One region of the Peribacillus sp. NPDC096448 genome, then DNA from elsewhere that is predicted to be linked to it. Evidence: riboswitches for the same ligand, from Rfam matches in the RefSeq annotation. Region 1 holds a riboswitch; the other holds the start of a gene.
The links. A riboswitch is a leader RNA that binds a small molecule or an ion and turns the genes downstream of it on or off. The one in region 1 is predicted to bind S-adenosylmethionine.
Positions count from the first base shown of each region.

Region 2: linked by a shared signal. The riboswitch ahead of ACIQ0C_RS12395 (O-acetylhomoserine aminocarboxypropyltransferase/cysteine synthase family protein) and the one ahead of ACIQ0C_RS08120 (methionine ABC transporter ATP-binding protein) in region 1 are both predicted to bind S-adenosylmethionine.

Region 1 is NZ_JBIWEU010000003.1:388,466-392,109, forward strand. It holds gene ACIQ0C_RS08120 (methionine ABC transporter ATP-binding protein) at 1-816, opposite strand, end outside; SAM riboswitch class I at 1,075-1,186, opposite strand; gene ACIQ0C_RS08125 (GNAT family N-acetyltransferase) at 1,329-1,670, opposite strand; gene ACIQ0C_RS08130 (nuclear transport factor 2 family protein) at 1,864-2,226, opposite strand; gene ACIQ0C_RS08135 (hypothetical protein) at 2,305-2,472, opposite strand; gene tnpB (IS200/IS605 family element RNA-guided endonuclease TnpB) at 2,668-3,644, shown strand, end outside.
Region 2 is NZ_JBIWEU010000006.1:130,644-134,287, forward strand. It holds gene ACIQ0C_RS12370 (acyl-CoA dehydrogenase family protein) at 1-410, shown strand, start outside; gene ACIQ0C_RS12375 (arsenate reductase family protein) at 552-908, shown strand; gene gcvH (glycine cleavage system protein GcvH) at 1,004-1,384, shown strand; gene ACIQ0C_RS12385 (toprim domain-containing protein) at 1,479-1,844, shown strand; gene ACIQ0C_RS12390 (thioredoxin family protein) at 1,848-2,156, shown strand; SAM riboswitch class I at 2,306-2,412, shown strand; gene ACIQ0C_RS12395 (O-acetylhomoserine aminocarboxypropyltransferase/cysteine synthase family protein) at 2,513-3,644, shown strand, end outside.

The DNA of each region.
Region 1 (3,644 bases):
AGTCCCAATAAAATTAATTTTCCAAATAATCGGGATGTGAGACCCTATGCTTTTTAAGAAACTTTGTGGAATCTCATCATGTATGACCGTTCTCACGAAGTTTTTTGCAATATCCGTTTGCGGCTTGGCGAAAACTTCGAAAACCGAACCTTGTTCAACGACACATCCGCCCTCCATGACCGCTACCTTATTGCAAATTTCCCGAATTACAGACATCTCATGAGTGATTAGCAGGATGGTGATATTGTATTCTTTATTAATTTTCTTTAAGAGCTGCAGAACGGCACTCGTTGTTTGTGGATCCAATGCCGACGTAGCTTCATCACACAATAAGATCGATGGATTCGTAGCCAATGCCCTTGCAATGCCGATACGCTGCTTTTGACCGCCGGATAATTGTTCAGGATAACTATTTGCTTTGCTCGATAAGCCAACGAACTCCAACAGCTCGCCTACCCGGTTTTTGATTTCCTTAGCCGGAGTTCCCGATAAAACCAGCGGCATGGCAATATTATCAAAAACAGTCTTTGAGTTAAGCAAGTTGAAATGCTGAAAGATCATCCCGATTTTTTTCTTTTCAGCCCGTAATTCCTTCGGGCTTAATTTGGTCAAATCCTTGCCCCCAACAATCACCGAACCATCTGAAGGTTGTTCAAGCAAATTGACCAGCCTGATCAACGTACTCTTCCCGGCCCCGCTATAACCGACTACCCCGAATATATCCCCCTTTTCCACTGTCAAATTAATGCCCTTCAAAGCCTCGACAGTCTGTTTCTTTGTTTGATAAACCTTTTTAACATCTTGAAACTCAATCATCCAATCTCCCCCCATGCTGTTTATTTGTACGAATTCATTATCCAGAGAGAAGAGCTTTGCAACGTTTCATAATGATAGGTTAAATTCCGCCAAACTCACGAGTAATTGCGCGAAACTCATGAGTAACTGCACCAATTCTCCAATAACCATATACATTTTGAATAAACAAAAGAGGCCTCTTCCGTCGTCAGACAGAAGAGGCCTCTTTAGACATAAAAAAAGAGTAAACTCTTAAATTAATTATCTAAGAAAAGCTCCTTCTTATCTTTCAAACTTTCGTCCGTTGGAATTAGCACAGTATTTTTACAAAAGTAAAAACCCGCTGCCGAGGTATCATAGGGCCAAGTCCCTCCACATCTCTTGATAAGAATTAACGTTATATTTAATTATGTCCTTCACTATATATTCTAATTTCTCTAAAGTCAACCATATTTTTCATCGCTATAAATAGTTTCACAGTATAGTGAATCGATACTTTTTAATTATATTAATATAATTTATTTTTTCTATTTTTATAGTGATTTGCTCATTCTCCATACGGGATATATTTCATTTTCTTCCCTTATCTTCATCATGCCTGAATTCGTATATAAAGAAACCGCCCTTTGGTTATCCGGAGAAACCCTTAAATGATATTCGGATACATTAAATTGCCTGAAAAAGCTTTCTGCGTAGCGAACCAATTCCTTGCCAAGGCCTTTACTGCGGTATTCGGGAATAAGATAAAAGAGATTCACATAGCCAATCTCAGTTCCTTCATACTCCCGAATTTGAAGTTCCATTTGTCCAATCGGTTCTTGATCCTTTTCAATGATCACCTGTCCATCCGGAAATTTGCGGACCCGTTCTTCCATTCGTTGCAAATATGTATTTTCATCTCCAAAACCAGCTTCAGATCCAAAACTTACAACATAGGAATCTGTTCCGGAATTTAACGATAATATCTTTATCTTTGTCCGTATCCATGGTACGAAAGATCAACTTCATCCCCCTCTATCATTTTAGTGAAATAGTTTCCAAGCAGTCAAAACTCATTAAATAAAAGGCTTAAAGGGACCCTTTTGTTTTTGTGCCTTGATGAAAAAACATTTGCCATCTTCCATCCGTACATTTCCAAATTGAACTTCTTAAGGTATGTTCCAACTTATCTTCATCAAAAATTCGATATGTAGTTAACACGGTATCATCAGACAATGGATGCAACTCAAATTGACTTAGTGTCATGTTCACAGCTCCGGCTCCCTCTTGCCCCATAAAATCGCTTTTAGACCATATGTTACCCGAACTGCCGAACTCAAAGAAATCATCTTTCAATAATGATGAAAGCTCTTCTGGAGATGTACGAACTTCAGACTTTAACAATTTCTCCTCCAGCTGATACAAATGCTCTTTTAACAATGAACTGTCCATCCATCTTGTCCTCCTTTTTCGACCATTTCCCCCGAAGCAAGGAAATTGGAAAATCGTGAATAATTAATACGTAGATTTTCAGTAATTCGTGAACCATGCGGTTAAAGGTTTTTTATCCAGCTGCTTGCTGATTAGCAGCTGGATAATAGTTGCGATCAGCGGCATTTTTTCGTTTTTAACCGTTTTTGCCGTCCCCATTTTCTTATTAATATTTTTAGCTGGCTGACTTTGTTTACATATTTCCAAGATACTGGATTCACAACGGATTTTCTAGGTGTTAAGAACAATTTATCATTTCCCGCCAGAAGACTCCCTCTTCAAGCGTGTGAAGGGCGAGAGACCAACGGTAAGGGGGTGATGAATGGCGGTTGGCCTAAGCCAAAGTATTCTTTGACAAACGTACGTTCCTTGGTTGATACTACCTATAAGGGGGTGAAACCAATGGTAAACAAAGCTTATAAATTCCGAATCTACCCAACGAAAGAACAACTAGTTCTCATCAATAAAACGATCGGCTGCTCCCGTTTTGTCTATAACTTCTTTTTAGGCAAACAAAAGGAGAAAGATGCCTACTGGTATATCTGTGAAGAAATGAAGCAGAACGGCCAATTACCCTCTAATGAATGGAAAGATTCTTTTCTGAATAAATACGCAACAATCAAAGAACTTCCAGCTTTAAAGAAAGAGTGTTCTTTCCTGAAAGAAGTAGACAGTATAGCCTTACAGAAATCGGTGGAAAATCTAGCAGATTCCTATAGTCGATATTATAAAAAGCAAAACAAGTCACCACGCTTCAAATCGAAAAAGAATCCGGTCCAGTCCTACACGACTAAACATACGAATGGAAATATAGAAATGATTGGAAATAGGATCAAATTGCCCAAACTCGGTTTCGTTCGTTTTGCTAAAAGCCGCGAAGTCGAGGGGCGAATCATCAATGCCACAATCAGGCGGAACCCTTCGGGGAGGTATTTCATTTCCGTTTTAGCCAAAACCGATGTACAAATACTTCCTAAAACGAATCGTTCGTGCGGTGTAGATCTTGGTTTGAAGAACCTTGCGATTCTCTCAGATGGTACGGTCTATCAAAACCCAAAATTCTTCCGGACGGTCGAAAAAAAATTGGCCAAAGCACAACGGATTCTTTCAAGGCGACAAGAAATAGCCTTGAATCAAAACAAACCATTGGCTGAAGCCAAAAACTATCAAAAACAAAAACGAAAAGTGGCCATCCTACACGAAAAAATTTCAAATGCCCGAATGGATTACTTACATAAAGTCTCAACCGAAATCATCAAAAACCACGATGTTATTGGAATGGAAGACTTGCAAGTGTCCAATATGATGAAAGATCACAAACTAGCTAAAGCGATTAGTGAAGTATCTTGGTACCAATTCAAAACAATGTTGGAATACAA
Region 2 (3,644 bases), on a different contig from region 1:
TGCTTGTTAGGAACGCTAAGAAAATCGGTATTTTGGCAGCTGGGCTTGCGGCACAGAAATACGGAAAAAGTCTTGATCAAGAACAAGAAATCCTCTCCAACATTGCTGATATCGCATCCCTTGCCTATGCAGCTGAATCCGTAGTATTGCGTACGGAAAAGGCAATTGCAACTACAGGTCTGGAGAAGAACAAACAAAAAGTGCTTTACACTGAAATCTTCGTTCAGGAAGCTTTCAATGAAATAGAACAGCATGCAAAGGAAACGTTAATTGCGGTGGAAACAGGGGATACTCTTCGCATCATGCTTTCCTCGCTCCGCAAGCTGACTAGACACACTCCGATCAATGTCATTGCGAAAAAACGCGAAGCTTCCGTCAAGGTAATCGAAGCGGAAAAGTATGCTCTTTAAGCAATGAGCCAGAATCCGTAAAGGGAATGCCCGCAATGGCATTCCCTTTATTTCAATTGATGAAATCGGATTGGAAATTCAAAAGACATTTCGTTGTATTGCGTGGTAAAAACGGGTATTCTATTGATAGGTGGTGAAATGATGGGCTTAACATTATATTGGTACCCAAAATGCGGTACATGCCGTAATGCGAAGAAGTGGCTGGATAATCATGAACTGCAATATGAAGCGATCCATATAGCGGATAATCCCCCTTCGCGAACTGAAATAGAACAGCTATATAAAAACAGCAATTTGGAGTTGAAGAAGTTTTTCAATACTAGCGGTCAAAAATATCGGGAGCTGGGCTTAAAGGATAAGCTGAAAGAAGCTTCTGAAGCAGAGATGCTTGATATATTGTCCACAGATGGCATGCTTCTGAAAAGGCCGATTGTTACGGATGGCACCAAAGTGACGGTAGGTTTCAAAGAAGAGCAATTCGAACAGGTTTGGAACTGAAATTTCACAAAATATTTGGTTAATTCCTTACTTAAACAAACAATCTACCTTATAATGTAATAGATAAAATAAGATGTACATATGGAGGGTTAATTATGACAACACCAAAAGAACTTCGTTACACTAAAGAACATGAATGGGTCAAAACGGAAGATGGAACAGTGCGCATTGGAATTACGGCATTCGCACAGTCCGAGCTTGGGGACATCGTATTCGTTGAGCTTCCGGAAATCGGCGATGAATTGAAAGCGAACGAACCATTTGGAAGTGTTGAATCCGTTAAGACCGTTTCTGAGCTTTATGCACCTATCAGTGGCAAGGTTGTTGAAGTAAACGAAGATTTAAGTGACAACCCTGAATATGTAAATGAGTCTCCTTATGAAAAGGCATGGATGGTCGTGCTTGAACCATCTAATGGCAGTGATATTGAAAACTTGATGAGCGCTGAAGAGTATGAGAGTTTAATCAACGGTTAATAAGAAGGAGAGGGGGGACTGAAAAGGCCTGCTCTCTTTTTCATTTTGTACAGTGGGTGAGTTGCGCACATAATTCGTGAGATGGAGTGATGACATGGAGTGGGGCGAATTCGAAAAAGTGATCATAGTAGAAGGCAGTTCCGATAGAAGAAAAGTTGCCTCCGTTTTAAATGAAGATGTGGAAATAAGATGTACGAATGGGACCATATCATTAACTAAGCTGGATGAATTAGTGGAAGAATTGATGGACCGTGATGTTTATCTCCTTTTTGACGCAGATGAATCAGGAGAAAAGCTGCGGAAGCAGTTCCGAAGGGAAATGCCGGAAGCGAACCACCTGTATATCAATAAAATGTACAAAGAAGTGGAAAGCTCACCCGAACATCATATCGCAACTGTGCTCCTATCTGCCAATATGAATGTGAAAATGAAATTTTTAAGTCAAAGGGTGAACGACTAATTGATGCAGGAATGGAAAGAAGAAGAGTGTAAGCTTGCTGTTGAAAGTGGGGAAACCTTTTGCTTATATTTATATACGCCTTTATGCGGCACCTGTCAGGTGGCATCCAAGATGCTGACGATAGCCTTGGAGCTTTTCCCGGAATTGAAGGCAGGCAAAATGAATATGAACTATGTCCAAGCAATTGCCGAATCATATGAAATCGAAAGTGTTCCTTGCTTATTGCTTTTCAAAGAAGGACAGCTGCACAAAAAAATATATGCCTTTCAATCCGTTCCTTATTTGTACGGATTGCTTAAGGAAATCAGCTAGGAAACCAATCAGATCCGTGGTTGGTTTCTTTGTTGCGTACATTTGAATGCAAGTTGAAAATAAACAAAGAATATTCTAACAATTCATTGACTGATTTATTCTAAAATGCTATATTTTGAATTAAGTAAAGTAACGGCAGAATTTAATAGTTCTTATCAAGAGTGGCGGAGGGACTGGCCCGACGAAGCCCGGCAACCGGTATAAATTTTATATACGGTGCTAATTCCAGCAGAGTGTTGGCTCTGGTAGATGAGGTGTGTTCTTGAAACCTCTTCTTATTGAAGTGGTTTTTTTGTTTATAAAAGGCCAGATTTCATAAAATTCCAATTAAATCCATAAAAAAGAGGAGAATTAATATGTCAGGGAAAAAGTTGCGTTTCGAAACATTGAGTGTTCATGGCGGTCTGCAAGCTGATGAAACAGGTGCCCGTGCAGTTCCTATCTACCAAAGCAATGCATACTTGTTCAAAGACACCGACCATGCAGCGAATTTATTTGGCCTAAAGGAGAATGGATATATATATACACGGCTTCATAATCCCACGGTCAGCGTTTTTGAGGAAAGAATGGCCTTACTGGAAGGCGGTATCGGCGGATTGGCAACGGCAAGCGGGATGGCGGCCATCTCACTTTCAATCCTGAATATTGCCGCTTCAGGGGATGAGATTGTTTCAGCCTCTACCTTATATGGCGGTACGTATAACCTTTTTGAAAATACTCTTCCTAAATATGGGATAAAAGTGAAATTCGTTTCTCCAGATGACCCTGAAAATTTCAAAAGGGCGATTACGCCAAGAACTAAAGCCATTTTTGCTGAAACGATCGGAAATCCAAGTTTGAGGGTGCTTGATATTGAAGCGGTAGCGGAAATCGCCCATGAAGCCGGCATACCTTTAATCATTGATAATACCTTCGCGACACCGTATCTTTGCAGACCAATTGATTTTGGAGCGGATATCGTCATCCATTCCGCTACAAAATGGCTTCTTGGAAATGGAACGACGCTAGGCGGTGTCATCGTGGATGGAGGGGAATTCGATTGGAACTCGCCAAACTACCCTGGCTTCACGGAGCCTGACCCAAGTTACGACAATCTGGTATACGCCGAGGCAGTTGGACCTGCCGCATTCATAACGAAAGCCCGAGTCCAGTTACTCCGTGATTTGGGCCCTGCGCTAAGTGCCCAAAGTGCATTCCAGTTTACGCTTGGACTTGAAACGCTCCATGTTAGGATGAAAGAGCATCTATCAAACACCAAGTCTGTCATTAAATATTTAAAAAACCATCCTGCCGTGACTTGGGTTTCACATCCCGGTGATGAGGATCATCCCGATAAAGCCCTTGCGGATAAATATTTGCCAAAGGGAGCTGGATCTGTCGTCACATTTGGGATACAAGGTAATCGCGAAGCTGGGGCAAAACTTATCAATTCGGTGGAATTATGGTCCCATGTGGCGAATGTAGGGGATGCGAAGAGCTTGATCATCC